2 regions of the Paenibacillus sp. EKM10P genome follow, and region 1 is predicted to be linked to the other one. Evidence: riboswitches for the same ligand, from Rfam matches in the RefSeq annotation. Region 1 holds a riboswitch; the other holds the start of a gene.
What was found. A riboswitch is a leader RNA that binds a small molecule or an ion and turns the genes downstream of it on or off. The one in region 1 is predicted to bind cyclic di-AMP.

Region 1 (15,834 bases):
TACAATCCACTTCATTAGCCTTGACACCTCTTTCGAAGTCTTGATTTTTTGGTAAAATAGTTTTAGTGAACAGGAAGGTGCGTGCCGATATGCTCAATCAAGGTGATATCCTCTTATATGACAGCCATTTTCTATATCATTTAAAACATTCCGTTCCTGTCCAAATTTATGACGGGAATGTACATGTTCAAATTGGCATCGTTGCGCGTTTTAATGAGCATTTCGTCGAAATCGAGGACACACTATACAATCGTCAACGCTTCACATTCATATCTCGGCCAGGCTTTTAGCCTGACATGCTGATAGGGGTTACCTTTTCCATATGGAAAAAGCAACCCCTTTTTTAATGAGCCAGCGCTTATTCGATTTCAAACAGTTTGCTGATCGACAATTCTTCATGCACACGGATGATGGCTTCTCCCATTAATGGAGCCACAGACAGTACCTTCAGCTTGCTTGTCGGATTTGGGTGAACGATCGGGATCGTATCCGTCACAACCACCTCTTTTAATGGCGAATTCTCCAGTCTTTCCATCGCAGGACCGGACAGCACGGCATGTGTACAACATGCATACACATCTTTTACGCCGCCTTCTTTAAGCGCATTTGCACCCAATACAATCGTTCCGGCTGTATCAATGATATCATCAATTAAAATAGCCGTCTTACCCTCAATGTTCCCGATGATATTCATCACTTCACTGACATTTGGCTCTGGACGACGCTTATCAATAATAGCGAGCGGCGCACTCAGGAAGTCCGCCAGCTTGCGCGCACGAACAACCCCACCATGATCGGGTGAAACGACAATCGGGTTCTCAATTTGCTTGGAACGGAAATATTGGGCCAGAATTGGCGCTCCCAGCATATGATCAACTGGAATATCAAAGAATCCCTGAATCTGCATCGCATGCAAATCCATACTGATTACGCGGTGAGCCCCCGCCTTTTCAATCAAGTTAGCGACAAGTTTCGCCGTGATTGGATCACGCGAACGAGCCTTACGATCCTGACGAGCATAACCGTAATATGGCATAACAACATTGATACTTTTGGCAGAAGCGCGTTTAAGTGCATCAATCATAACCAATAACTCCATCAAGTTGTCGTTAACTGGCAGACAAGTGGACTGTACAATATACACATGGCAGCCGCGAACACTTTCCGACAGCTTAACCTGAATTTCACCGTCACTAAACGATGTGGTATGGGATTCCCCCATTGGGATTCCGATGTAGTCCGCAATCTGGTGGGCTAACTTCGGATTGGAGTTACAAGTAAATATTTTGAGTTTGGAATCGCAATAAGTCATTAATAGAAACCCTCCGTGCTGGTTCATTCATTACAGATTCAACAGCTTGCTGATTAAGGTCATTCCGATCTTTTTTTCTTTGCTTTGGCACGCGCGCGGATTTTGTCCGCATATCCGGCTTTGTTCTCTTGACGTGGTCTGGCAATGGCCAGGTCGTTATCAGGGACAGCATGTGTTACAGTGGAGCCTGCGACAACATAAGCACCTTTTCCAATCTTAATCGGGGCGATCAGATTCACATTGCTGCCAATAAAGGCATCGTCTTCAATTTCTGTAATGGATTTATTATATCCATCATAATTAACCGTTATTGCCCCGCAGCCAATATTTACGTTTGTACCCACCTTGGCATCACCGACATAGCTCAAATGAGACACCTTGGAATGATCTCCAATGGTCGCATTTTTCACCTCTACAAAATCACCAATCTTCACATGTTCGCCAAGCTTCGCGCCTGGACGCAGATAAGCAAACGGACCTACAGATGTACTGCTTCCCACTTCCGCTTCGTTCAACACCGAATGTTTCACTGTTGCTCCTGAGTGGATAATCGTATTCTGGATCTCGGCCTGCGGGCCAATCACACAATCTTCTCCGATTTGTGTTTGACCATGCAACCATGTATTTGGGTACAATACTGTATCGGAACCAATGACAACATCGCTTCCGATGTAGGTAGAAGACGGATCAATGACGGTGACACCATTCAGCATATGTTTGCGAACGATACGCTCGCGCATATAGCCTTCAGCAACCGACAAAGCAACTCTGTCGTTTACACCGATAGATTCCGACACGTCATCTGTCAAATACGCCTCAACCTGCTCACCTTCGCCATGCAAAATACCAATGACATCGGTCAGGTAGTATTCCTGCTGTGCATTGGCGTTCGTTACCTTGTCCAGCGCTGCAAATAACTTGGCATTGTCAAAACAATACGTTCCTGTGTTAATCTCACGGACAGCATCTTCCTCAGGTGAACAATCCTTCTGTTCCACGATCTTAAGCACGGCCCCGGAAGTATCACGAATAACTCGTCCATATCCTTTCGGGTCGTCCAACTCGGCGGTCAGAATCGTTGCAGCCGCTCCGCGGCTTTCGTGCAGTTGCACCAAACCTTCCAGCGTTTCCGCTGTGATCAACGGAGTATCTCCACAAATAACAATTGTGGTGCCCTGCTCCTGACCAAGCAGGTCCTTGGCTTGCTTGACAGCATGGCCCGTTCCCAACTGCTCTGCCTGAAGCGCATATTCTGCCGACGGTCCCAAATAAGACTGTACCGCCTCTGCTCCGTGACCCACGACGACTACACTGCGGGACACACCGATTGCACGAACCGTGTCGAGCACATGTCCGACCATCGGTTTTCCGCACACCGGATGCAGAACTTTATATAATTTGGATTTCATACGTTTTCCCTGCCCTGCGGCAAGAATGACTGCCAACCTTTCCAACAAGTCCAACCTCCTATCCTGAAAATAACAGTTACCCCTCGGCTAAAACGTTAATTCCCAGATCAGATTTTGCTTAACTTTTCACAATCCTCCTGAAAAATAACGGCGAACCTTTGGTTAATGGCTATTTTTTCAGGCCAGCTTGTGCTGGACGTTCATCCCCAGGACGCATCGCTGCCTAGTCCCTGTCTTATGAAAAAGCCGCTTCGGCAGCCCGGATGGCTCCAAGTTGCCTTAAAACTGACTGTTAACTCACTAAAGAATATATCTCATTCCAGACAAAAAGAAAAGAGAGCCACAGTTAGTGGCTCTCTTTTTCTTTTGTACCCCAATCCTGCTTTAGGCGAATTAAGCGCCTTCTTCAATAGCAACTTCTTCATCAACAGCTGCACGTTCGTACTCAGTCAATACAGCAGCTTGAATCTTTTCACGAGTTCCTGAAGATATCGGGTGAGCGATATCGCGAAACTCTCCGTCAGGGGTTCGTTTGCTTGGCATAGCTACGAACATCCCGTTGTTACCGTCGATAACTCGGATGTCATGAACAACAAACTCGTTATCAATTGTAATGGATGCAATCGCCTTCATTCTTCCTTCTGAGTTCACTCGGCGGAGTCTAACATCCGTAATCTGCATGTGTGTTTCACCACCTTTTTCCAAATAGGACTTGGTGTATACATTCCACACAGCATTTCGAATTCCTTCTTTTTTTGGACAATTCGTATCCTAAATTCAGGTAATTTTTTTGAAAAGATTTCTTTTCGACATATTTAGGTATTTTATGATGAATTGTGACAATTTACTGCCCTGTTAACTCATCAAAATAATTACCCAGCTTGACTGTAATTTGCTTACTTCGAGAATCGACTGCGGTCAGATTTGCCAGTGAAATATAATCGTGCAACAGGCGCTCTTCGTTCTCTACCTCGCCCGACTCTACCAGAACACCGACACCAGCTACCTCAGCATCAAACTCTGCTAACAAGTCAACCATTCCTTGTATCGTGCCGCCAGCCTTCATAAAATCATCTACGATGAGCACACGCGATTTCTCACGCATTGCACGTCTGGATAAAGACATCGTATGCAGGCTCTTTTGTGATCCAGAAACATAATTAATACTTACAGCTGAGCCTTCTGTCACCTGATGGTCACGTCGTACAAGCACGACTGGCAAATTAAGCTGTGCTCCGGTTGCATATGCGAGCGGAATGCCCTTCGTCTCTACAGTCATAACCACATCAATCTGACGATCGGCAAAAGCGGTCGCAAATATTTTACCTGCTTCGTTCATCATCGCTGGTTGGCCCAGCAAATCGGATAAATATAGGTACCCTCCCGGTAATATGCGATCAGGCTGCTCCAGTTGCGCGCACAAGTCATTCGCAAACGCAAGCGCATGCTGCTTGGAGAGCCGTGGGATCAACTTGACGCCCCCTGCTGCTCCCGCCAGTGTCAGAAGCTCGCCAGTACCCTCATCCTCAAATACTTCTTTGATAATAGCTAGATCCTCGCTTATCGACGACTTAGCTGCCCCGTATCGATCTGCAAAATGAGTAAGAGGCACCAATGTATGCGGCCGTGACAACAAAAATTGTGTCATTTCCACCAATCGTGAGCTTCTTTTAAGTTTTTTCACAACAATTCCTCGCGATCTATTCTCCTGCCGCCCGCTTCGTACAATAAAGCACCGGCGGACTGGCCGGTTGCTGGCGGAATGTAAGTGATATAGTAAAATCCGAATATTTAATAGTAAATATATCATCTTCGTACGTATTTGTACAACAATTACCACTATAATATGAAGAAAATATCTAAAATCAGGTCAAAAGTCGTACTGCGTATACATCTTTACAAAAGCCTCTTAGTCCGTTATAGATCCGTGGCACTTTGGCTTCCTTAGATACCAACCCGAACACTGTAGGTCCACTGCCTGACATCAGCACGCCATCTGCTCCTAAACGGATCATGGAGTTTTTAAGATGCTCCACTTCTGGATACAGCTTTAATGTCACATCCTCCAGTACATTACCCAGGGCGTTGCATACATCGGTAAAAGAAGCGTTACGAATCGCCTGTTCCATCTGCCGGGCAGACGGGTGGTGCGTAATCTGATCCGCTTTGACACGACCATACACTTCAGCCGTCGAAACATTAATCGGCGGCTTGGCGAGAATCACCCAGCATTGTGGCGGATTCGGCAGTGGCTTGAGCAGTTCTCCGCGCCCGCTCGCTAAAGCTGTGCCCCCTGTAATGCAGAAAGGTACGTCTGAACCCAATTCAGCACCCAGTACCCTTAATTCCGCATCCGAGATACCGAGTTTCCACAGCTTGTTCAGTCCACGCAATGCTGCAGCAGCATCGCTGCTTCCTCCTGCTAATCCTGCAGCCACCGGGATATGCTTATCCAGATGGATATGAACGCCTGTAGACACGTTATAACGTTCTTTGATTAGACGCGCAGCCTGAAAAGCCAAGTTCTTTTCATCCAATGGTATGTACCCGGCTTGACTAGAAATGATAATGGTATCACGCGGTAACTCGGACATCGTCAATCGGTCGGATAGATCAACCATAGTCATGATCATTTCGACCTCGTGATAACCATCATCCCGCTTACGTAGAACATCAAGCATTAAATTAATTTTCGCCGGTGCTTTTTCATATATTTTCAAGGCGTTCACCCACCTTCAACTTTTCCCTCAAGACAGCTTAACATATTATATCAGACTCAGCCTGTCAAGTCATGAGGTTCAAAAAAGCGGAGATGCCCCGGTATGACCCCGGATATCCCCGCTTTTTATCAGCACCACCGAGAGCTACGATTTGCGAGAAGCCGCCTGCTCCGCAAGCTGAATGGCCCGCTTGACCATATTGCCCGCATCCTTGGCTTTAATGCCTCCCCAGCCTTCTTCCTTGACCGTGTCGTAAAACCCCAGATCTTTGGCTAGTTCGTACTTTAGCTCTTCCGACATAACACTCCGTCTTCTTCGGCTCATGCATACGCCTCCTTCGGCAATGGAATAAGGAAGATCATTCCCGCCTTAGTATGTGCAGAGATATCATGCTTCATCCTGCTCTGCAAATACAAAACGACCCCGCCATTAAAAATGACGAGGTCGCCGTTAAACCTGCAAAGCTGGTATAAATCACGTAAAAAAGAATTAAGGTGTTTCGAAATATTCGACTACACTTGTGTGAGAGTCGGGATCATATACACTGACCTCCACCGACTCGGTAAGAATGTCAGCATAGCTGTAGGAGACACGTTTAAACGTCTGTTGCTCCTGATCCAGCTTGACGATAAAAACAGAAGGGTACGTTTCTTCCAAGACACCAGTTCGTTCGACGGTCTTACGGCGTCCGCCGTTAGCCCGCAGCAAAATCTTTTGCCCTACATGTGCGTCGAGACTGCGTTTGATTTCCAACAGCGTATTTTTAGCCATTGCCTAACGACCACCTCTTTCCTTGTCCATTATAACGAATTTTAGAGGGATTGTCAAATCAAGCTAAATATTATAACAACACGAAAAATAAGTTGTCAATTTAATTTTTTGCGAACAGGAATAATATACATAAAAAATGACAAAAAGCCTCTAAAAAGAGGCTTTTGTTCAGATAAATCCTATTAGGCACATTTGAATCTCAGATCGCTGAAGGCGTTACTTTAAGCGTTGACAAATTTTCAAGCTTCGGCAAACCGATGCGGTAGCTTCCCCTTGTTTCAATTCCACCCACTCCGCGGCTGCCACTGATGGTCTGGTGAAACAAGTCTCCCATATTGACCGTATCACGGATTGAAGTAAATGCGGCCTTGGCAGCCACGTAAACGGGGTCCAGAGCGTGAATCAAGATACGCCCTGGGGAACTGGCAAAGTTGGCTCCCGCACGCAGCAGCGCCTCAAAATGGGACTGGCACGCACCCGCTACAATTGTCAGTGAATCCAGATGACGCTCATATTGTCTCGCTACCTGAATCGCTGCCACAAAATTTTGCGAATTCTTGTAGCTTTTCAAGCTGTACAAATCATAAGGCTGCGGTTGCTTTAGCACACCATCATGTCCAGTGATGACTACAATATCAGGACGAATGCGGGGAAGCAGTCGGTATAACGTATCCGCCATTGCCGATTCGTGAACGTGATGTCCCTCTGCGGGAACACGGAGCTGTTCATATAGACTGAGACATTTCCTTAAATAGCCAGGGTCTCCATCCAGATGAAGAACCTTTCCTGGCATTTCAAAATACGTTGACTCCACCGGATCACTCCACTCTCCAATCAGAGCCGCCTGGCTACGGGCAGCTTGCTGCTGGCGTGCCCGTTGCAAAAGATTAAGAGACTCCCCGGCCTTAATGTGGGCCTGTTGAGTCTTACCGCTAATCTGGTCTGCAGGCACTCTGACCAGATCGTTCACCGGGGAATCGGCCAGTAGCCGAAATTCCGTCCCCTTAATGATCGCTTTATCCCGCTGGATGTCTTCAACGCGAAACGTGACATCACCGCCGTACGATTTCCGAACGACCAAGTCTCCTAAACTCATCACACTGTATCACCCCTCCTATATCGTATGGGTGAATGCACAGTTTGGTTCCAACTTAGGATATACCGGCCTCCAATAGCACGGCGCTCAGACGCGCAAATTCCTCGATACTCAGCGTTTCCCCTCGACGGGAGGGCTCAATATCAGCTTGTTGCAACAGCGGCTCCAGCGTGTCCCTGTTCTCTTTAGTGAAGAAGCGGCTTTTTAGGTTATTTGAAATGGTTTTACGACGTTGGGCAAAAGCGGCATGAACCACTTCAAAAAAGTGCTTTTCGTCCACCACTTCCACCGGAGGGACTTCTCGTACACGCAGCCGAATAACTGCCGAATCAACATTCGGCTGAGGAATAAATACTGTATTCGGCACCGTACAGACTAACTCAGGCTCGCTGTAATATTGCACGGCTATGCTTAAGCTGCCGTAATCCTTCGTACCAGGAGACGCAGCCATGCGCTCAGCCACCTCCTTTTGAATCATAACGACGATATTCTCCAAGGGAAGCTTGTCCTCCAGTAGACGCATCAGAATCGGTGTAGTGACGTAATACGGCAGATTAGCGACGACACTCACTTTGCTCACATCTGCAAAGTCAGCTGCAAACACTTCACGCAAATCCAGCTTTAACACGTCTCCATGGCGAACCTTTACATGCTCGTAAGGGGCCAGCACTTCTTCAAGAATGGGCAACAGCCGCTGGTCAATCTCAACAGCGGTAACTGCCTTAGCGGATTGCGCCAATTTCTCGGTCAAAGCTCCAATGCCCGGACCAATCTCAAGCGCGCCCTTTGTATCATCCAATCCGGCAGCATTTACGATCTTGCTCAGAATATTTTGATCAATCAGAAAGTTTTGTCCCAGACTCTTTTTGAACGAAAAACCGTGCCTTTGAATAATTTCCTTCGTACGCCGTGGTGTTGCTATATCTTGAATCCCTGTCATACGGATATCACAATCCTTCACTTTCGATTTGTGCCAGCGCACTGGCAAATTCCTCACGACTGATCTGAAATACAGAGAGCCGCTTATGTAGCTGCTTTCCGTTACAATAGCCAATACCCAGTACATTCCCCAAGGCCATACGGCGTGCAGCAGCATTGGGGTGGGTAATAAGTCCAGCGTCAATCAGGTCCGCCATTTCAATCAGCGGTTCGGCGCCTTCCACTGTCGTATGTACCCGCGCGAGAGCGTGTCTGATGGCTTCCGGGGAGGCATTCTCCACGCCAATATCCCCTTTGCGTGTCGCCTCTGCCTCAGGTATAAAAGCCTGCTTGCAGCCGGGGACCTTGGAGGCGATAATTTTACGGATACGCTCCCCTGCATGATCGGGATCAGTTAAAATAATGACCCCCCGCCGTTCCTGTGCCAATGCAATTTTCCGCAGCGTCATTTTATTAATGGCTGAACCGCCAGTTTCTATCGTATCTGCTTCGACAGCACGGCGAATGGCTACTGTATCATCCCGGCCTTCCACCACGATCACTTCCTTGATCATCTTCGTTTCCCTCCACTGCTACACAGCAACATATATTATCTTTCCCTGCTTTTGAAAACAAAATAAGAAGAGGATATCCTCTTCTTAGCATGGCATAACTATGTTGTTAATACTATCGCATTGTCCTCAACATACACAACCTGTTTTAGTTGATTTCCGGCTTTACAGGTCCGATAACATATACGGTTTTACCGTGCTTACGACCAAATTGGTTAGCCCGGCTTAAACTCTCATAATACACATCGATTTTGTGGCCTTTAATCGCGCCACCGGTATCCTCCGCACGGCGGAAGCCTACCCCTTCAATATACACCCACCAGCCGATGGGAATTACATTCGGATCGACAGCGATGGTGCGTCCTTCCGTGACACGCGTGCCGGAGGCGGTACGTGTACCGATACCTGGCTCCTGGGCAGAGTACGCCGTCATGGAGACATTTTGTAAAACTTTTTTATAATTAAAATTAATACCTGCTTTACGGACAGCGCTGCCCGAACTAACCTTTGTAGCCTTAACCGCATCTTTAGGGCCGATGGAAGCAGCTAGAAGGACCGGTTTTTTCTTCGTTCCTACCGCAATTACCTTATCTACACGATTTTGTGCGACTTCCTTGTTGACCAGCTGTTTGGACACCAATTTTCCATCATGGTATACCTTTTGAACATGCTGGACTACCACACCCGATTTGCCACTTTGAATGACTCGATTATCGCCTTTATAGAGACTTGGATCTGCCGTTTTGATGACCTGATAAGGCACTTGTTTTTTCTGTTCGACCTGCTGTTTCTTCACACGGACGATTTTTATGTCCATGTTAGCTGAAACAGAGGCATCCAACGCAGGGTAAACTTTATCCGTTGATGATAATTTATAGCCCGAAGTGCGAATGGCACCCTCTACTGTATTTTCTGTTGTGTACAGCTTTTTCGTCTCATTGCCTGAGGATACTTTAACCTGATTGGCACGTTTAATGACTACGCGATCCCCATCCTGTACTGCCCCGTTTAGCGGCATGGAAATTGTATCATGCGGCTGAAGTGAAATAGAATGCTCATTGAGCAAATCTTGGAGCTTGGATTCCCGGGTTTCTACCGCAGATGCCTTACCATCGATGACAAAAAAGACTTGTTTTTTAGATTGCGTGTACATCAGAATTGAAATCATAATCGTTAGTGCGATTAGAAAAATAGCAACCAAAGCAGCCTGGCGCACATTCTCTTGCTTCCAACGTAATACGTAAGACATGCTGGATGAGCGTGACTCATGGGTCTCCTCTTTTCGGAAAATGCCCATTTCCTCCGTCCTCCTTACATAGCCCGCCGTCTGGAGTAAGACATAGTTGATCGTTGACGTGACTATAACAGATTTTCTACAAGACAAGCCCGTACTGCGACTGTCCTGCACCATGTACCCGTCTTCGCGGCATGCTGTCCTCCCCTGTTTAACCACAGTATGATGACAGATTTTCTTTTATTCACAACAAAAAAAGCCAAAGAAAGAGACTAGAGAGCTCTTTCGTGGCTTCCGACATGTGTGAATATGCGGGAAAACTCATGCACGAGATGGCTTCTCTCTTGTTACGCTTACGGGGTTAGCTGTCGGGTTCGGACGTAGAGAGTCGCCCTAGCTTAGGTCAACCGCTCATGGCGGTCGCCTTCACATTCACCCCGAAGACCCAGAAAGAAATCGAAATACGGCTTCTCTACCTGTTCAATCCCATCCAGGAAATGAATTTCGGTCGAGCCGACTACTGAAGAGATAATATCTCTTGCATATACGCCGGACGTACTGTAAGCCATATCGGTTCCCCCGTTCCCTGTAAAAGGGACTCAGCGAGACTGGTTCATGAAATGATTTGTTGATGTTTACACTCAACAACAATTCACTGAAAAGATGATATCCTGTTTCCATGCATGTTGTAAAGCAGGTTTCAAGTACATTTTTCAAAATATTCGGTTAAAAAATTGTAATATTCTTGAGTTTCCTGCAACAAAATCATAATTAGCTCCGTCTATCTCTTTATTTTGATTGATTTCTTCGCTTTTTCACTGAATGTCAAATCGTTCCAAGGCATTTTGGGTCGTAATGGATACCAATTCCTCCACCGTAATTCCCTTAATTTGGGCGGCTGCCTCTGCTACCAATCTCACATGTGCCGACTCATTTCGCTTCCCACGAAACGGATGAGGCGTCAAGTAAGGCGCGTCCGTTTCAATAAGCAGACGGTCCAGGGGTACCTGGGCTAGCACCTCTTTTGGCTGCTTGGCATTTTTGAACGTTATGGGCCCGCCGAAGGAAAGGTGGAAACCCATATCCAGCACCATTTTAGCTGTCTCCCAACTCCCAGAAAAGGAGTGCATGACTCCGCCAATCTCGCCCGCCTTTTCCTCACGTAAAATCCTCACAATATCTTCATGTGCATCCCGGTTATGGATAACAATTGGCATGTTGAGCTCACGTGCCAGGCCAATTTGATTTCGAAGTACCCGCTGCTGCACATCCTTTGGTGATGTATCCCAATAATAATCCAGACCGATCTCTCCGATCGCTACAACCTTTTTATGACTGCATAACGATGCAATCCATTCTAAATCACCCTCCTGCATTGTAATGGCATCCTGCGGATGCCATCCAACGGCTGCATAAATAAAATCATACGTCTCAGCCAGCTTCATGGTGGATGGAATGGTCTCACGATTAAATCCGATATTGATCATCCGTGTTACTCCTGATTCGACAGCACGTGCTATAACTTCTTCACGGTCTTCGTCAAATTGTGGCGCATCTAGGTGAGTATGAGTGTCGAACAAATCCAAGGTTTTCATCTCCTTTTCTTACTTACATTTCAATATATTTGTCTATTGTTTGACAAAATAATTCCTTATTTCGGCAGGAAGCCTTTCTTTTACCCCGTTCAATTTATTCTGGGGAAAATACATGTGATATTTTCCTCGGTGAATGCCACTTATTGAGCGTACAATTTCTGAAACTTCGGATATTTCCCGTACCTCGCCCTGACGTCCAAGCAGTAAAATCTGGTTGTCCGTTGAACCGCCCTGCCGAAACACATCATAAGGAAGATCTGTCGGAAAATCAATTTCAAGATCATATTCAGGATGCAAGCCAGCCTTTTCCAAAGCCTCTCGAATATGGTCAACGGTATCTGTATCCATATTTTCAATCTCTACATATTTATACAATCTACGATCCATAAAACGGCTGCTCAAATCACTTAAAATTTCGTCCTTTTCTCGTTTCCATTGGCTAAATACCGTCTGAATCAAAGACTCATCCAGCATCAAATACTGCTCCACTGTTAGCTCTCCTTTTAATAGATCTGGCAGCGGATCTAGCAGAAAACCAAACTCATATCCGTTTTTGAACAATTCCTTAGCTCTCTTGAAAATTTTACGTAACAGGATTTCTGAGCTGCGTGTTACAGGATGGAAATAAATTTGCCAGTACATCTGGTAGCGTGACATTAGATAATCCTCTACTGCATGCATACCCGACTCTTTTACGACAATTCTCCCATTGTGAGGGCGCAGCAAACGTAAAATACGATCCAAATCAATTGTTCCGTAGTTAACACCTGTTGAATGAGCATCCCGCAACAAATAATCCATACGGTCAGCATCCAGCGGGCTTGTTACCAAGTTGACAACAATCGGCTTATCATACGTTTTGGCTATAACCGCCGCGACCTTGTGGGGCAACATCTCATCAACTTGCCGTAGCACAGCGTTGATCTTCGTGTCCCCCAGTACAATGCGGCATGTCCAATCCTCATGGTTCATATGAAAGGCTTCTTCAATTGAATGAGAAAATGGACCGTGCCCCACATCGTGCAACAAAGCGGCACACAGAGCAATCAGTCTTTCTTCCTTGGGCCAGTCGGGAAAATCTCCACGTTCAAATTGAGAAATAATACGTCTCGTAATCTCATATACGCCCAGTGAATGTGAAAACCGGCTGTGCTCCGCTCCATGAAACGTAAGATAAGATGTGCCTAACTGCCGAATGCGTCGTAACCGTTGGAACTCCGGCGTATTGATCAATCGCCATATCACAGTATCCTGAACATGGATGTAATTATGTACCGGGTCCTTAAAAACTTTTTCTTCACTGAGTGGCTGGTGCAAGATATCAGCTCCTTTAATATTCGGAATAATGGATTAAAATACAATAAAATCCTAAACATCTTCCCTTATTCGACACCGTTTGTCGTATTTTGTCGAATTATCACTTTTCGACATTTCCAAATCTACAATAAGGCAAATCATCCGTAAAATAAGGTAAGGTACATGGATAAAGCTCTTTGTTCTAAATACTTTTGCATAATTAGGCTGTTACTACTTTTTTTAGGTTGACTGTTTTGGGAATCGTTGGTATAGTAAATATCAGAAAAGAGAAAATTTTGTCGAATCATGACACTTATATTATTTTAAACGGCGAGAGGAGCCTGATTTATTATGATGAAATCCACTGGTATTGTAAGAAAAGTTGACGAGCTCGGACGTGTTGTTATTCCAATCGAATTGCGCCGTACCCTGGGAATCGGAGAGAAAGACGCTTTGGAAATTTACGTTGATGGCGAGCGCATCATGCTTAAAAAATACGAGCCTGCTTGTATCTTCTGTGGCAATGCTGAGAACGTAATTTACTTCAAAGGGAAAATTGTTTGCCAAGATTGCATTTCTGAAATCCCAACACCTGTGACAAACTGAGAATTTTAGTATATAATAGACTTATCAGAGATTGTTAATTCTAACCTTTTTCATATATACTCCTTGTTGCCTTCCACGGTTTGAACCCAACCGTTGGAAGGCCCTTTTTTGTTTAGACACGTATTCATAAGAGTGCGTTGTACACGTCCCTCTTGGAAATTGAACGGTCTGTGGCTGTACGTTTCATGGCATCCTTGCGAGTAAGCCCCTCTGACTCGTAATGCGCGACGTGAGACTCCAAAGATAAGTCCTGCCACCATGCCTGACGCTCCTGTTCCTCTTCCTCTTCGTTTTTCCCCTCAACGACCAGACAATATTCACCAATCGGTGGGTTCTCCTCTAGTTTTGCAAGACATTGCTCCACTGTTCCACGCACCCATTCCTCATGCAGCTTGGTCAGTTCACGGGCAAGTACTACGTTGCGTGATCCTAATGTTTCCTTTATTACTGTCAATGTCTTTACAATACGGTGGGGCGACTCATAAAAAAGAATCGTGCCATGGGATACCTGAAATGATTGTAACAACTTCTCTAGATCCTTTTTCTCCCTTGGTGGAAATCCAGCGAAGGTAAACCTCTCTGTATCCAGTCCTGAGGCAATTAAAGCGGATAGTGCAGCATTTGCCCCTGGGATAGGAATAACACTGATTTCTGCTTTAAGTGCCAGCTTGACCAGATCCGAACCAGGATCAGAAATGGCCGGTAGACCTGCATCGCTAACCAGTGCCAAATTTTTTCCTTCTATTATATAACGTATCAGCTCAGGCCCACTGGCAGCTTTATTATGTTCATGATAACTGAAGAGCATTTCCGGCGTGATGTCGAAATGTGTGAGCAATTTGCGTGTTTGCCTCGTATCCTCAGCAGCGATAATATTGCATGACTTTAGGGTGTTAATTGCCCTAAAGGTCATATCGTCCAGATTGCCAATCGGGGTAGCAACGAGATATAACTTTCCCCGTTCCTCTTCACGGTTACTAAAGCTTTTTTGTACAGCTGCTGTCACACTGAATCCCCCTTGCTTACTTCTCCATAGATTTCCCTTATTTCCTGAGTATAGTTCCCATCTTCCTGATATACAATGAGTGGGGGTAATAGACGAACTTCCGGTTTGCCGTCACGCATTGCTTCAACAAGTACCATATTTGCTTCCATATGAATCCGTGGGTGAACAAAACGTATCCGCTTGGGTTCCAGGCTATAACTGCGCATCAAGGATATAATCTCACCCAGGCGCTGTGGGCGATGAACCATCGATACTTTCCCCCCATTTCGGACAAGCCGAGAACATGCCTGGATGACTTCTTCCAGTGTACAGTTCACTTCATGACGAGCAATGGCCTGGTGAGGATTCAGCTTGATATCGCTACCATTTAGCGGCATATAGGGAGGATTCACGGTAATCGCATCATACACGCCATGTCCCGTGATTTGAACCAGCTCACGCAAGTCTCCTTCCCGAATCTCAATTGCAGATTCTAATCCATTCAAACTGACAGACCGTCTAGCCATATCTGCCAGGCGTGGTTGAATCTCAATTCCTTCAATAGATGCTTTGGTGCGTGTCGTCAACAGTATGGGAACAACCCCATTGCCCGTACACAAATCGAGAATCTTCCCACGCTGAAGCGGAATACCAGCAAACCGTGCCAGCAAGACCGCATCCATCGAAAAGCTGAACACTTCATCACTCTGAATAATACGCAGATTATGTGAAAGCAGATCATCAATTCGTTCAGACTTCTTTTCATTTTCGTACATAATGCTCTCCTATCCTATAACCTAAATCGCTTTTTACTCATACTTCCTTACAAAAAAGCCGTAGGCATCTTGCTCCTACGGCTTGTTTTTATTTATTCAAAAATGACAGACAGAAGAGGCAATCGCCTTCTGTTCGCAAATGTCCGTAATACACGTTGCATATATGAAATCCTTCATGATACAGCCTTGCCAGATTGTCGTAGCCTTCGCCCACGACCTCACCCGTCTCCTCTTCATTCTTAACGACGATCGGAGGAGGAAGCTTCGGCTTGCTTGCCGTCTTTTCTTCTCCAGAGGTTTCACGTTTGAGCATCTTGCGCACCTGTTCGTTTTCAATCGTTAGTCGTTGATTTTCCTCCAGCAGCTCTTTTACTGCCAGTTTCAATTCACCCAGATCGCTATGCAACTGTCCCATTTGGGTTTCCATTTCGTGAATACGCGCAAAAACATTTAATTTATCCAAGTTTCCACCCCGAAGCAACCTAATGGTTTACTTGACGACTACATCGTCCATTGGAAGTTCCTTGACCTTACTGATCTCAAA
Region 2 (15,834 bases), on a different contig from region 1:
CGCTCAGAGGCAGGATCAGCAGGGCGTGATACACGTGGCTTGATTCGTCAGCATCAATTCAATAAGGTGGAAATGCTCAAGCTGGTTCACCCAGATACCTCTTATGAAGAATTAGAGAAAATGACGAATAACGCTGAGCGTGTTTTGCAGCTGCTCGGACTTCCATATCGGGTGCTGGCACTTTGCACAGGAGATATGGGTTTTACGTCTGCCAAAACGTACGATCTGGAAGTATGGTTGCCGGAGAGCGGCATGTACCGTGAGATTTCTTCCTGTTCCAACACTGAAGACTTCCAAGCGCGTCGTGCAAACATCCGGTTTCGTCCAGATGCGAAGGCAAAGCCTGAATTTGTACATACACTGAACGGTTCAGGATTGGCTGTAGGACGGACTGTAGCTGCTATTTTGGAGAACTATCAGCAAGAGGACGGAAGCATTGTGATTCCCGAAGTGCTACGTTCATACATGCGAGGCATTGAGGTTATAACTCCTAAACAGTAAGCCTTGCATTCTTAAAAATTCTGTGGTAAAATAATTTTGTTGCGCCTGAGTTGTTTAATAGAGGGAAGCAGCTTTATCCATTTACCACCTGGAGAGGTACCGAAGCGGTCATAACGGGGCGGTCTTGAAAACCGTTAGAGTGCAAGCTCACATGGGTTCGAATCCCATCCTCTCCGCCATATTCTAAATAAAACCAAGCCATTCGAATCTGATAGCTGGTACATTAGGCTCTATATGCTAATGATCAGGAATCGTGAAGAATGGCTTTTTTGTTGTATAAAAAACCTGTTTTTTTCACACGTTATCAGATGTGGAGGTGCTGGCATGAATCGAGAAATGACAGTAGATCAGCAAAAGCTGGTAGAGGCCTGGCAGGAACAACTGCCGATTCTTTTGAATTCAGGGGATAAATCACAGGTACAGGCAGATGAAGCTGATAACCGGGCTATACGAATCCATATCGAGGTAGAAGGCCGACAAATGTACTCCTTTAACTTTGCATGTACGTATGTAGATTCTCGGGAGGTACAGGTTAGCTTAGTCGATGTAGAGCGTGACGGACGGTCTGTGGATGAACGAACAGATATCATTCAACAGCTGGTGTCCGATTATACGCGGCACATTCACCAATGCGCCCAAACATTACAGTCATTAACGCACTCGTAGTCATGAAGGAATGAGGAGGAAGGTTACATGACCAAGGCCAAAAACGGATTGGATAAAAACCTGTCCAACATTGTCGATGATTTGGAACAACGTCCAGTCAATAGTCATCAGGCACAGCAAGTGCAGCAGGATCGTAATGATCGTCGTCATCAGGATTCACTGAATCACGATAAAACGGAAGATCTGAACCATCTATAGTCCTATTTTAAATGGTAATAAACGGATTCGTTGATGTGCCAATAATTTAGACTGAGAATGGAGGATGCGTAAATGGGCAAACCTAGAGCTGTTCCTGTTCCCGAGGCTCAGGATTCTGGTGGAAGTAACGAAAAGCGTGAGCGTAGTCATCAACAAGAGCCGTTATCCGGTTCCAAGAAGGTGAAACAGCGCAATCACGTGGATCACCATAACAGACAAGGTTCATAAGCAGTCAGACTTTTCTCCTAAAAATATTAAGAAGTATAGTACACCCTGGTTAGAGAGCCAGGGTGTCTTTGTGCTTATTGCAAGAAAATTTTCCAATAAGTGTTTCGCCGTTTATGAATATGAGTTAAAATAGAGGGTGTGTATTTTTTTGTTAGCATAAAAAAAGGGGTTAATTATGAGAGGAGAGAATCTACACAATGAGTAAAAAATTATCCGTCTTGGTCCTCACTATGGTGTTGCTAATGACGGTAGCGCTGGTAGGTTGTAGCAAGAAGTTAGAACCGAAGGAAGCTGTTACGACTGGTACAGCAAATGCGATGAAGTTGAATTCCTATGAATCCAAAAGTCAATTTACCGTTAAGGAACTGACAATTACCTCCGCTTCTGTGCCAGCTGAGCAAAGTGCAATGGTAACTAGCATGCTGAAAAATGCTGATATTACACTGGATGGCGTATACCAAAAGGAGCCTTTCCAATCTGAAATGACGCTTGGCATTCATTTGAAGGGTGATCTTTCTACTAGCTTTACGATTCCAATGGTAATGACTAAAGATAAATTGTACGTTAAAATTCCTAATATTCCATTTTACCCGCTTCCACAGGATGTTGTAGGTAAATTCCTGCTCATTGATCCACAAGAACTGGCTAAACAAACGGGACAAGAATTTAACCCTGCAACCATGGATCAGGAAAAATCTCAGAAATTTGCGAACGAAGTGATTGCTGCGATCATGGGCGAGTATGATCAAGCTACGTATTTCTTTGATATTGATCCTAAAGATGCTAAATTGCCGCAAGGCGTTGAAGCTAAACAAGTGGTTCAGTTTAAAATCACGAACGATAACGTGAAGCAAGCGACCAATACATTTATCACTAAGGCGCTTCCTAAGGTCCTGGATATAATGTCTAAAGACGAATATGCTGGCATGCTTCAAGTGAAGAAGGAAGAACTGGCTGAAGCGAAAAAAGAACTGCAATCCAACACCAGCGAAGTTAGCAAAAAGCTGGATGAGTTGAAGAACTATTTGACAGTGAAACAGTTTGACATTAACACTGCTTTGAACAAGGATAACGTTCCTGTGTATCAAGATCTGAATGCGAACGTGGAAGTGAATGATCCTTCTACGAAAGATAATGTGAAGTTGTCTGTAACAGGCTACTCGCAATACAGCAAAATCAATGAAAAAGCATCATTTAAAGTGGGGATTCCAACAGCTGACCAAGTCCTCACTATCGAACAACTACAACAAAAAATGCAAACTGTATCTCCTTAAACAGAGGATGACAGGATTACAAACATCATTTCTTCGAATGTGATGTAAGAAAACCGCTCGGCATAGGCCGGGCGGTTTTTTTGTTCATGATTAAGTTGTCCTCCGTGCAGTTGTTCAGATTCGTCACACGTCATCTTCAGCTAGAATCCCGAACATCTGATGATCCTGCCATTCGCCCTGAATCTGTACCAGCTTGCGAGCAATACCTTCCGGTTGAAAGCCACACTTCTGTAATACACGTTGTGAGCGATCATTATGCAGAAGGGTACCTGCTTGGAGACGATGTAGAGATAAGGCACGGAAGGCATACTGTATGATCAACTTTAAAGCGGCCGTCATATGTCCCTTACCCTGCTCATGTTGATCCATCATATAGCCGACGTCGGCGAATTGTCCAACTCCACGCACCAGATTGGAAATGGAGATGTAACCTATCAGCCGTTCTTGTTTTAAGAGAAAGACACCAAACAAGTACCCTCGATCTTCTTCCGCTTGATGCAATCTCTCACGGATGTAATCCTGTTGTTTTTTTAAAGTGAAAAATGAATCCTCATACAGTGGCTCATAGGGCGCATGAGAGTCCCTATTTCGAAGTCTAAGGGCGAGAAGGGCTTCGCCATCCTCCAAGCTTAGGGGACGTAAAAAGATACCTTGAGGCGTATTATACAAGCTCATAGGCATAAGAGATCTCCTTTCACGCGGAATTAGCAGTGAGATGAAGAGCTTTGGACTTTTCCTCCTCAGGATGGAGATGAAGGAGGAGACAATTTGGCAGCCGCTCTTTTTTGCCGGAGCTGCCGAAAAAAGTTTGTTAGCATGGAGGCACATTCCTCCTGAAGTACACCGTGGGTTACTTCTGTACAATGATTGAACCGAGGCTCCTGCAATAAATTCATTAGCGTGCCTGCACAACCCGCCTTGGGATCTGTGGTGCCGTATATTAGATGGGGGACGCGTGATTGCACAATGGCTCCAGCGCACATCGGACACGGCTCCAAAGTGACATACAGCCTGCAATCCAGCAGGCGCCAAGCGCCCAAATGCTCACTGGCCTGCCGGATGGCAACCATCTCTGCATGTGCAGTTGGGTCGGTGTCGGTCTCGCGCAAATTGTAGCCGCGACCGATGAGTTCATTATCTTTTACAATGACAGCTCCGATGGGGACTTCACCCAACGCTTCTGCCTTGTACGCTTCCTGAATGGCTTCTCTCATCCAATAGGCGTGATCCATAATGGTCACTGGGAAAATGCTCCTTTCAAACGCGGAATTATCCAACGAACAAGTATTCCGTTGTTAACATGATGTGAATAAAATTGTGGATAACACCATACTTGTCCACAGATTTATCCACAGTTTATAATAACATCTGTGTATTTGTGGACTATATGTGGATGATTATCTTAATACATTGTAGGTAAATGCTCGCCTATTGACAACATTGTTCACAGGATGTGTATTTATGTATATCCGGTAAATGTAAATGCTGGTATCCCAGGCACTATTACGGTATCATTGAGTTAGCAATTGCCAGTAATCGCCAGCATACGGCAAGAGGTGAGAAATCAGTGTGTCGATAAAAATCAGAATAACGATCATTTTGTCGGGGTCGGTCCTGTTTATCCTATTGTTAAACATCGCACTCAATTACTACACGACCCACGAAAATCTAAGAAGTGACAGTGAAACCAAAATGGTTCTGACGGCTAAAATCATCGGAGGAGCTATCGAACAAACCCGACATAGCTGGGAGGCCGTTGACAAGCAGCTCGGATATAATCTGTGGCTTTCTGCTACGTTGGCTGCCAATCAGCTCGATCCCGATATTCGTAATATCCAGCAGGAACAGCTACAACAGATAGCTACACTCCACAGGGATATTAATATCTCGTTGATGATCCGAGATGGACAGGGATATAAGGTTGTCAAATCTTCGAATCCTAAAGAGCTAACGTCATCCGATCCATTAATGGGGTATTGGAAAAATGCAGTTGACCAATTATATAAACATGGACAGGTGGCCATGGCGCATGGTCAGAACCTAGATCATTTTTGGACCAGTTCTTTTGATTACACAGATTCAGGTTCCTCACATATTAATAAATGGGGATTTTATTATGACCAAAAACGTAACTACTTAATTCGAATATCCTTCCAGGATACTTCAGTCCAGGATTTTATACCTATCCTGAGCCCAGCTGAGATTGTGAAGCAGACTCAGCAAGTGGATTATCGCATTTTGGAGATAACAGGAATCAACCCTGCAACCTTTGGTGGCGCTACGATGGACAAGAACGGTAACGATCGAAAGCACTACTACATGTACAACGAACCGATCCAATTCGGCACGTATCAACTAACAAGAGTGCCTGAGGATCGTTTGGCCGTGTCCAGGGCGATCCTTTCGGGAGAGAGTATCGTACAAGATTGTTATATTAAAGGCGAACGGGTGCTTGTCAGCTACATACCTTTTTATCCGACAAACCGTGATTCCTATGTCATTCGTATTGTCATGAATTATGATACAATCGCTTCTGTTATATCCAAGCAATTAATCAGTTTAGTTGCTATTTCCATTGTTCTATTGGAGGTTGTGATCATTGGAAGCTATGTGCTCGCCAGCCTATTTGTCCGTCCGATTCAGTCGATATTGGGAAAAGTGAATGAGATGGCTGACGGCCATTTTGATACACGGCTAGAAATTAAGGGCGGCCATGAGCTTGCACAGCTGGGTGAGCGCATCAATGCGATGGCCTACAACCTGGGGATGTATACGAGAAGACTTGAACAAATGTATGAAGAAAACCGTTCTGTAAAGGAGCATCTAGAATCGGTTATTAATCAGACGGCAGATGCAATTCATGTAACCGATCAGGAGGATCGTGTTGTTCGGGTCAACCATGCCTTCGAAGCTTTGTACGGGTGGACCAAGAAAGAATTGGTTGGCCGTAAGCTGGAGTTTGTGCCTCCGCAGCAACAGGAGGAGTATGAATTTCAGAAGGAGAGCCTGCTTCAGGGAGAAAGCATCGTATCAAGCGAGACCCTACGAATGCGTAAGGATGGAAGTACAGTAGAGATTAGTATGAGTACTTCACCTATTCTGGATGAACAAGGCGAAATCTTAGGCTTTATCTGTGTCTCGCGTGATATCACAGGGCGTAACCGGATGGAGGAACTGCTACGTAGATCAGAGAAGCTGACAACCGTAGGACAACTGGCGGCAGGCGTAGCGCATGAGATTCGTAATCCATTAACCACGCTACGTGGCTTCCTACAACTACAGCAGCAAAATCAAGTGTTGAATATGAAACACAACGATATTATGATGTCTGAGCTGGATCGCATCAATTTGATCGTTAGCGAGTTTTTAATATTGGCAAAGCCACAGGCAGTACATTTTCAGAAAAAAGATGTTCGTTATATTGTGAGTGATGTTATTTCTTTGCTAGATAGCCAGGCGCATCTGTTGGGTATTGTATTCAACCTTCAGGTTACGGACGAGCCTGCCTTGGTATATGCTGAAGAAAATCAGTTAAAACAGGTATTCATTAATTTACTTAAAAATAGCATGGAGGCTATGAGTAAAGGCGGCATCATCACAATTCATTTGTTCTTAGAGGGAGAAAGCGTTAAAATCTTCATACGGGACCAGGGAACGGGTATTCCCGCAGAAATGCTATCCAAGCTGGGAGAACCTTTTTTCACAAATAAAGAAACAGGTACAGGACTAGGGCTTATGGTCAGCCAGCGTATTATACAGAGCCATAAAGGCACACTGGATATTGAAAGCATAGAGGGAGAGGGAACAACCGCCCTCGTGCAGCTTCCGATTGCCAAGCCCGAGTAACGGGCTGGGGGCAGGAGGAAGTGTGTTCGTAGAAATGGAGGGTATACAGGTTGCGCATTAACAAATTTATCAGCGAAACTGGCTTTTGCTCGCGCCGGGAGGCGGACAAGCTGGTAGAGAGCGGCCGCGTGACGATTAACGGCGAAGTGGCCGTGCTGGGCAGTCAAGCGGAAGAAGGCGATGATGTTCGTGTGAACGGCAAGCCACTGCGCGATAAGTCCGATCACGTCTATATTGCATTGAACAAGCCAGTCGGCATTACTAGCACGACAGAGAGTCACATTAGAGGCAATATTGTCGATTTTGTGGGGCACTCGCAACGGATATTTCCAATTGGACGCTTGGATAAGGATTCGGAAGGTCTCATTTTATTGACCAATGATGGGGACATTGTGAATAAGATTTTACGGGCAGAAGGCAAGCATGAGAAAGAATATATGGTAACAGTGGATCGTCCGGTCACACCATCCTTTTTGCAGGGGATGTCCAGCGGTGTGAAGATACTCGGTCATCGGACGCTGCCCTGTGAGATAACACGTGTATCTGAGTATGTATTCCGTATTATTCTGACAGAAGGGAAAAATCGTCAGATCCGACGTATGTGTGCTGCCTTCGGTTATGAAGTTAAAAAACTGCAGCGCCTGCGAATCATGAATATTCGATTGGGGTCCCTTCAGAAAGGCGCCTGGCGCGATTTAACAGAGGCTGAAAAGCTGGAACTGGGCCAGATGCTTGATTATACGCTTAGCTAAGGCCAGAGGCCTTCTTATAGCCTTCAGCGCTGGGTTCTCCTATATGGCAGGGCTAGACAACAGGAATCACTAAATCAAAAGGCACCAGCTGCATAAGAAATGCGGCGGTGCCTTTGTTCATATAACATATTCATGATCAACCTTCATTCGAGCTTGAGGTAGGACTAATAACTTGTGTACCGTTCTGATATTTGCGAAGAACGGAAATTTCGACACGACGGTTTTTGGCGCGTCCTTCTCCAGTCTGATTGCTTGCCAATGGTCGATACTCGCCATATCCGATGGATACAAACTTGGTAGGATCGAGCTGCGGATTGAGCAGCAAAATACGCAAGAAATTGAGCGAGCGCTTGGCACTCAAATCAAAGTTGGACGGGAACTGACTATTGGAAATAGGTACATTGTCGGTATGACCGGATACGATAACATCATAACCAGGAAACTGCTGGAGCATGCTGGAAATGGATTTGGCTAGCTTTCTCGCTTCCGGCTTTACTTCGGCCTGCCCGGATGAAAACAGGGCATTATCACTAATGGTGATCATCAGCTGAGATTGGTTCAGCTTGGTGTTCAGTAGAGTGGACAGGCCGTTATTTTGAATATACTGATCCATTTGTTTTTTAAGCTTCTTTAAATCTTCTTCTTCCCGCTGGGCGAGTTGCTTCTGCAGATCAGAGGTAGAAGTGGCTTTTGATTTTAAAGGTTGCGATACCTCTTCTTTATTTTTGCCCATATCCATGGATTGTGACGACGGATTCGCGGCCGAGTGATCCAGCACGCCAGTACCGCCACTAAAAGCTGAACTCAAGGATTGAGCCATAGTTTCAAATTTTTTGGCATCGAGCGAGCTCATACCGAATAAGACAATGAAAAGAGCCAACAGAAGGGTCATTAAGTCGGAATATGGCAACAGCCAGCTTTCGTCAGCATGCTCTTCATGCGGTTCATGTCTCTTTTTACTCACTGGAATCGCCATCCTTCTGGGTCATCGAAGCCCGTTCGGTTGGAGTTAGGAAGATTGCTAGCTTTTGGCTGATGGCAATCGTCGAGATACCGGATTGAATCGAAAGCAGACCTTCGACCATCATTAACTTAAGTTCCACTTCTTTTTTGGATAGCCGTTTCAGCTTGTTGGACATTGGATGCCATAGGACATAACCTGTAAAAATACCGAGCAACGTTGCAATAAAGGCGGCCGCAATGGCATGGGACAGTTTTTCCATGTCACTAAGGTCGGCTAGAGCGGCAATCAGACCTACAACCGCACCGAGTACCCCGAGTGTTGGAGCATACATACCGGCTTGGGAGAAAATTAGTGCGCCTGCGCGGTGTCTATCTTCGGTAGCGTTAATGTCTTCCATCAGAACATCGCGTACGAACTCCTGATCATTACCATCGATAATCATACGCATACCGCCGCGCATAAAGGGATCGTCGATCTCTTCGACCTTGGATTCCAGCGCGAGCAGACCTTCACGACGGGTAATGGATGCCCATTCAGTAAATGTACCGATAAGCTCCTTGCGATCCAGCAATTTCTGCTGGGTGAAAATAATTTTAAACAGCTTTGGCACCCGTTTCATGTCATCCATCGGAAACGCCATGAATATACTTGCTGCTGTTCCGACGAAAATAATCATGTAAGCAGCGGGATTATTGACCAGATTGACGACTGGCGCGCCCTTCAGGATCATCCCGACGACCAGTGACAAAAGCCCGAGCACAAGTCCAATAATGGTTGTAATTTGCATGATACACCTCATCCATGAGAATAGATTTTGAATCCTTTCATGCCGCATGGGTCGTCCTTGCCCCAAGCGCGTCATTATGAGACGGATTATAGTATTTATCGACAAAACTCTCTTTTTTGTTAAGGGCGAATTTCCGGTATAATAAAGTGATTATGTATTGAATCGCTGAACCACTGGAGGAAATAGCATGGGAGTAAAGCATGGGCGCGAGTATGAACAAATTTTGAACGATTTGACAGAGGCTGTGGGACGCATTCCAGATAGCTATGAATTTTTTGAAATGGAAGCAGAAGATTGGGACAGGCTGGACCCAGCGGGGCGCCAGGAAGTCAATGAGGCTTTGGCAGAAGACTTATTTTATGCACTGGGCACAGAACCTATAATCACTGTAGGCAGCGGTGTTGTGATTTATGAGCCGGAGCAGCACCGGATCTATGTACTCATCGGGGATGAGGAGCTGACGTCGGTCCCATTGATTTGATGGCCGTCTTATGGATTTATCAACGGGGCCGTGGTAATATGTACACCAATATATCGTAGTTTTGGCCGCATCTAAGCGGCTGAAAGGCTTCCGTATAAACGGGGAGGAGTTCGTAACATGCCTTTTACACAAGAAGAGATTGAAGCACATCTGGAGAAGCTGGAGGGCTGGGAACTGGAGGAAGGACGTTGGATCGTTCGGAAATATAATTTTTCCAGTTTTATGAAAGGAATTGCCTTCGTGGATGAAGTTGCCGCTATATCTGAGGCATTTAATCACCATCCATTTATTACGATTGATTACAAGACCGTGACTCTGCGTTTGACCTCCTGGGACGATGGCGGTATTATGGCCGTAGATATTAAGGAAGCCCAACAATATAATGAAGCTTTCGAAAAAATGCGCAGCAGTCATTGAGTTTGTAATGATCTGTCGTATATATGAAGAGCGCCTTCGCTATACAACATCGCGGTTGTATAGTGAAGGCGCTCTTATTTATAGAACCCGATTCTGTTGTTCAGGACGATATACCATACAATGGAACGGTTTTCTGCCATCTGGAGTCTGGCGTTCATAGGTATCCGTCAGCTCAAATCCAGCTGCCTTGTAGGCTCGGATAGCCCGCTGATTCCAAGTGAGAACCTCTAGGTCAATTTCATTCTGCGGATGCCGCCGTCTGGCTTCCTCGGCAATGGCCCGGACAAAATCGGAGCCTGTGCCATGTCCGCATCTTTCGGGATGCATTCCAAGACCCAGCCGGGTCACACCGACCATAGGGAAATATTGAGCAAATCCCGTCAGCTCATTCTCTTCGTCCAGGACCGCAACATATTGCTCTTGGCGAAGCGTGGGACTTCCAAATTCGACTTCAAGTGCCTTCATTTGTTCCCAGGGAAGCCAGCCGTATATGTTGTAGGGGGGATCATAGCGCCACTCACAGATTTCAGCCGCTTGATGCTCGTCCATCGGTACGATCCGGTAGTTGGATATTGAGGCCGGCACTTTTCCATTCCTCCTTATGCAGGTACTTCAATCATTAACCACAGATTGTAGACAAGTTGTAGGAGAATGGCAAGCGTGTTTATTTCGTACCTAAGTCGGGTATACATTCAATAAGAAGGATTTACTGCTCATATGCTCCCCCAGCGGTGACGGTAAAACCGACGATGTTCGCTAAAATTGAAACCTTTTGAGGTGTCAGTTCGTCAGTAATGATAATCATTGCGATGTAGTGGACATAAAAAACCGCAATTCGATTCCGGCCAGAATCAAATTGCGGCTAGGGTTAGCTTGCTGTGCGGTAGTTATTCTACGTTGTCGTCATCAGGAATATCTGAAGCTACAGAATGGTAAGCGTCTGTGCTCATAATTCTTTTTGCACCGACATAACGGTTAGCGTAATAATTTTCGTTCAGTGAGCTAACTACTACACCACGTGAAGTCGAGGAGTGGGCGAATTTCCCTTCACCTACGAAGATACCTACATGGGAAACGCCTCTTCCTGTGGTGTTGAAGAACACCAGGTCGCCTGGTCTCATTTCATCGCGGGATACAGAAGAACCCATTTTGAATTGTGATCCAGATTGATGCGGCAGTTTAATTCCCAGTTTGTTGAATACATACATTGTGAAGCCGGAGCAATCGAATCCCTCGAGTGTAGTGCCTCCGCTTCTGTAGTTCGTTCCTTTGGCATCTTGGATGACCTGGTCCATCTTAGAGTCTGCAAATGCACTGCTGCCACCGAATGTAAAAGATGTAAAGGCAATGGCGAGACCCATGGCTGCGATCGTTAGCTTCTTCTTCAAAAAAAATATACCCCTTCCAATGCCTGCGAGGTTAGCTTAAGGATTCGGTAGAAGGTTCCCCTATGACCACTCTGTTGCGAGATCAATTCACCCAAACTGGTTCCCCCGCTTCCTAGGTGCCAGGAATTAGGCTTAACTTAAGATGTGCACCTTGGAGAGCAGTATTCACGACAACGATGTTTTTAAGATAAAGGTTACAATAAAGATTACAAAGTTGTTACTATCAGTTCACTGCGATTATTGTAACAAAGACAGCAGGCTTTGGCAAATGTTTCATCGCAAAAAGTTACAAAAAAAATCTGTTCCTAACGCTCCAGGAACAGATTCTGTTAACAGTATTCAGTTATGTGCTGTTTGCACGGGAAAGAAAAAAGTTTTTTCGACAGCTGAAAATACAGGAGAGAGCATATTGTGAGAGGTTAGCCTCTGCTGGAGATATCGATGTGCCATAGCCGATACTGCGAACTGATATGCCACAGCCTGACCAGACTGGTAACAAAATGATACGATTGCTGGAGAATCAGTGCCAACATACCCGTCCAAATCATCGCCACGGTGCCAAATAGACCGAAAACTAGCAACACACAAGTACCGAGCAACAGGGATACACCAACAGCCGGAAGAAGCTGGCGAAAGAAGGCGAGCAGGGAGGATAGTATGGTGTGACCACTGACAGTGCCCAACTGCATATACAGGATGCACTGCCGAATGACCCAACCGTAAGCTATCCACCCCATGGCATAGGGCAACAAATGTAGCAGGTAAGAGGAAGATTGCAACGTTCCTACTACAATAGGATAGAGTCTCGGTACCACCCAAAAGGCGGGAAGCAGCAGCAAACCCAACTCGATGATGTAATACAATAGCGATGACATACCGTGGCGTTTCATCCCCTTGAAGAAGGACAGGCTTTGCGGTTCAGACGCATCGGTATGCAGGCTTTGATATATGCCAGCTCTAATGAAGGGAGTGATTAGTATGCGCAGTACGGTCGCCCCTAGTAATATCCACAAGTACACATGTACTTCCCGGCTGTCCATCAAGGCGATCTGGCCCTCCATCCAAAACAAGGTCTTTCCCAGTTCGTTTTGGCTCTGATCAGGATAACGTAGCAGCAGCGGGATAACGGCAGACTGTACCAGCCTATAGAGAAATACTCCCCACAGCAGACGATACAGAAATAAAATGATAACGATATAAAAGCGTATGCGTACCAGCGCCCAGCCTTCTTTTATAACAGTCCGCATCTATAGACACCTCACCATGACAGACTTCCAAGCAGTGTCTCCAACAGCTTGGTTACACTTACACTCCAACGGGTTTGTTGTTTTTCATCCAATTCAGCCTTCAGGCTATTATTAATATGCTTGTTCTCCAGTGCAATAGTGTATAGAGGATCTACAGTCACATAGGACACGGGGGAAGCGCTTTTGAGTCGGAAAGTTGTACTTTTGCCCGCACCATCCCATGCCTTGAATATCGTTGAGCCATCCTTGAAGGTAAATTGAACAGGTATTTTGGGATAATCTGCTCCTTTTTTGCTGAGCGTCACGACTGCTTCGTATCCATTCTCCAGCTTGTGGTTCATGATGCGATCGACTGAAAAGTCCGCCATCTGGCCGTCATATACATATTGTTCAAAATAGTGGCTCCATGATCGTCCGGTCACTCTCTCCACGACATGTTGAAAATCCTGTGAGGTCGGATGCTTGAATCGATAAGTCTGGACGTAGGTCCGCATAATCCGGTCCATTTTTTTCATACCCACCTGACGCTCAATACCTCGTAGTACTAATTTACCTCGTGAATAGGCATTTTGCGCATACTCAGCTGCCGATCCATACTTCCAGGACTCACGGTTTAGCGGCTGTGGGGAAGCTACCTGTCCCGATTGTAATGGCAAGTTGGGGGTAAGCCCATACTCTTGTTCCATGAGCCGTTCCTCTGCATAGGAGGTGAAGCCTTCATCCAGCCAAGGCTCCTCAAATTCATTGTTGGCTACCATTCCGTAGAAATATTGATGCCCAATTTCATGAACCAGCGTCCGTTCCAGATTATAGCCAGGATTCAGTTGGTCCGCAGCTGCGGCCGTGATGAGTGTCGGATATTCCATGCCGCCGGCTCCACTGCCTGTTTTGGGTGGAACGACGATGGATAGAGTGGAATATGGATAAGGCCCGTACCATTTGCTGTAGTACGAAAGGGCAGCCTTGGCTGCGCTCATGTAACGTCCTTTGAGTTCCTTATGGGACGGGTCCAGATAGAGCTTGATTTTGACACCAGGAACCTCAGTAGAAGAGAAGGGTTCTTCTACGGCTACAAAGTTGGGTGAAGCAGACCAGGCAAAATCGTGTACATCATCGGCATAAAATTGATATATTTTCTGGCCGTTCTGTCGTACTGCACCACGGGTGGGAAAACCGGTCGCTGCTACGATGTGTGTTTCAGGCACCCGAATCCGTATACTGTAAATTCCAAAGTCGGCATAGAACTCGGAGTTGCCATGGTACTGATGGAGGTTCCAGCCCTCTTCGGCGCGTCCACGTTGTCCTGCAGTCTCATAGACGCTGAGCTTTGGAAACCACTGTCCAGCCATTACAAAATCATCTGTCGCACCCATACGAGCAAAAATGCCAGGCAGTTTGACTTCAAACTTCATATATAGTGTGATTTCTTCGCCACCCCGTACCGGTTTGGGTAGACGCACCTTTATGAGCGAACGGTCGCTTGCGTTACCGTCATCTGGTTGTACATATTGAGTGCGGTGCATGAGAGATAAACCGTCTTCTGTTTTTAGTTCGGTCAGCGTCATGGAGCCAAAGCCGTCCTTAGGCATGGTGTCTCCGCGCAGCTTTCCGCCGGATTCCTTCATAAAGGTGGTTTCCATGGAAGAGAAGGCATTCGGGTATAGATGAAGATACAGATCATTCACAGTTTTCTTACCCGGATGCCTCCAGGTCAGTGTCTCAGTGCCTCGCAAAACCCGTCCTTTTTCCAGAGATACATCAATGTGATATTCCACCACCCGTTTGCTGAGAATTTCCGAAGCGGGCTGTGGAGGGTTCTTGGGCAGATCGGGCATGATGTTGGCCCCTAGAGGCTTGCCCATATTTGGCGCAAGCGCAGACTCAGACTCGGAGCCGTATAGTGGTTTGCCTGCGGACTGAGAGACGGATTGCGATTGGGGTTGCCAGGCAAACCATAACGTCCCTGCGAGGAGTCCGAGGGCTAGTGTGGACAATAAAACGATTTTGGTGCGTGCTGGGGTCATACAATGGATACCTCCCGTTGACAAGCATCTACAGCATGTATATGTTTGCTTTCGGGAGATTATTAGTTAAAATATTTATAGTGTAGAATGAGTGTGAAGACGGAAATTGGAGGTCTAGTGACGCATGAGTGAAAATCAACCGGACGGCAAAAAGCAGATTGCACTGAATATTGTCAGTGGCAAGAGTAAACATAAGGGCTTCGGCGCAGGCTCAATCGACCTGAACAGCATGTCCCCGGTCATCATTGACCGCGGAGAGGCGAAAATTGATGTCGGTGCCATGCATGCCAAAAGTAAAGTAGAACGTGGAATCAAGTTCTCTACGAATAAAGAGGACGTACCGAACGGACGCCAGGTATGGCTGGTATGGGTAGCTGTGGACCGTACGCCCGAAGGACGTATGTATGGTGGCGCGACGGCCTGCGAGATGCTGATTGACGACGAAGCCAAACGCGGCTGGAAAATTCTTGCCGATCATGTTAATCGTATGGATTATGCACTCAAGCGCCGTTTCATGCTGGATGATCTCGGCAGCGAAGATAAAGCAGCGCTCAGAAGCCTGCTGATTTCACATAATCAGGAATGGTGGGACGCTTCGCCTGAGGAATTGAAGCAGGCGCTGGAAGGGTAAGCCTAGCGTTAACGAAGTAACAGTATTGTAGAAAAGCAGCCACTGTAGGCTGCTTTTTCCTGTAAGAAGAACCGAATTGGAATCTCTATTTAAGCTCTATGATGCCTTCAATTGTTAGTTTTCTGACCTCATAAAATATGTACCGGACAATAAAATAGTAGTCTACTTCCTTTTCATGTAAGTTATGAACATCATCGCCTTGACATCATGGAAAGGCATTCACTATAATTCAAATAGAAATCGGTTTCAATCCGGTTTTTATTTAATTCGTGGAACCGGTTCCTAAAAAGATGAAGTTTTTTCCTATCGCTGTTTATGAATGTAATCTCTAAATAAGGTGGCATCGTTATGTTTAAATGGTTGAAAAAGAAGGCGGCTCCCCGTATTGAACAATTCGACATGGTAGCGCCGGTTAAAGGAAAAGTGGTTT

Region 2: linked by a shared signal. The riboswitch ahead of HFE01_RS25520 (C40 family peptidase) and the one ahead of HFE01_RS23870 (3D domain-containing protein) in region 1 are both predicted to bind cyclic di-AMP.

What each region holds. Positions count from the first base shown of each region.
Region 1 covers NZ_JAALET010000016.1:72,401-88,234, forward strand. Annotated here, with positions in the region: gene pth (aminoacyl-tRNA hydrolase) at 1-15, opposite strand, end outside; gene HFE01_RS27725 (hypothetical protein) at 90-290, shown strand; gene HFE01_RS23820 (ribose-phosphate diphosphokinase) at 359-1,312, opposite strand; gene glmU (bifunctional UDP-N-acetylglucosamine diphosphorylase/glucosamine-1-phosphate N-acetyltransferase GlmU) at 1,372-2,769, opposite strand; gene spoVG (septation regulator SpoVG) at 3,115-3,402, opposite strand; gene purR (pur operon repressor) at 3,566-4,405, opposite strand; gene ispE (4-(cytidine 5'-diphospho)-2-C-methyl-D-erythritol kinase) at 4,587-5,441, opposite strand; gene HFE01_RS23845 (small, acid-soluble spore protein, alpha/beta type) at 5,586-5,765, opposite strand; gene veg (biofilm formation stimulator Veg) at 5,931-6,212, opposite strand; gene yabG (sporulation peptidase YabG) at 6,412-7,308, opposite strand; gene rsmA (16S rRNA (adenine(1518)-N(6)/adenine(1519)-N(6))-dimethyltransferase RsmA) at 7,364-8,248, opposite strand; gene rnmV (ribonuclease M5) at 8,256-8,801, opposite strand; gene HFE01_RS23870 (3D domain-containing protein) at 8,947-10,095, opposite strand; cyclic di-AMP (ydaO/yuaA leader) riboswitch at 10,367-10,647, opposite strand; gene HFE01_RS23880 (TatD family hydrolase) at 10,848-11,618, opposite strand; gene HFE01_RS23885 (HD domain-containing protein) at 11,661-12,944, opposite strand; gene HFE01_RS23890 (AbrB/MazE/SpoVT family DNA-binding domain-containing protein) at 13,275-13,529, shown strand; gene rsmI (16S rRNA (cytidine(1402)-2'-O)-methyltransferase) at 13,654-14,535, opposite strand; gene HFE01_RS23900 (tRNA1(Val) (adenine(37)-N6)-methyltransferase) at 14,532-15,290, opposite strand; gene yabA (DNA replication initiation control protein YabA) at 15,379-15,753, opposite strand; gene HFE01_RS23910 (PSP1 domain-containing protein) at 15,781-15,834, opposite strand, start outside.
Region 2 covers NZ_JAALET010000022.1:5,970-21,803, forward strand. Annotated here, with positions in the region: gene serS (serine--tRNA ligase) at 1-501, shown strand, start outside; tRNA gene HFE01_RS25450 (tRNA-Ser) at 592-680, shown strand; gene HFE01_RS25455 (hypothetical protein) at 826-1,167, shown strand; gene HFE01_RS25460 (hypothetical protein) at 1,195-1,365, shown strand; gene HFE01_RS25465 (small acid-soluble spore protein P) at 1,438-1,593, shown strand; gene HFE01_RS25470 (hypothetical protein) at 1,791-2,867, shown strand; gene HFE01_RS25475 (GNAT family N-acetyltransferase) at 2,991-3,548, opposite strand; gene tadA (tRNA adenosine(34) deaminase TadA) at 3,608-4,108, opposite strand; gene HFE01_RS25485 (PAS domain S-box protein) at 4,437-6,713, shown strand; gene rluF (23S rRNA pseudouridine(2604) synthase RluF) at 6,764-7,465, shown strand; gene motB (flagellar motor protein MotB) at 7,602-8,429, opposite strand; gene motA (flagellar motor stator protein MotA) at 8,422-9,216, opposite strand; gene HFE01_RS25505 (hypothetical protein) at 9,404-9,697, shown strand; gene HFE01_RS25510 (4a-hydroxytetrahydrobiopterin dehydratase) at 9,815-10,114, shown strand; gene HFE01_RS25515 (GNAT family N-acetyltransferase) at 10,193-10,699, opposite strand; gene HFE01_RS25520 (C40 family peptidase) at 11,002-11,502, opposite strand; cyclic di-AMP (ydaO/yuaA leader) riboswitch at 11,508-11,645, opposite strand; gene HFE01_RS25525 (hypothetical protein) at 11,922-12,749, opposite strand; gene HFE01_RS25530 (M1 family metallopeptidase) at 12,761-14,773, opposite strand; gene HFE01_RS25535 (YwhD family protein) at 14,898-15,404, shown strand; gene HFE01_RS25540 (PTS sugar transporter subunit IIA) at 15,753-15,834, shown strand, end outside.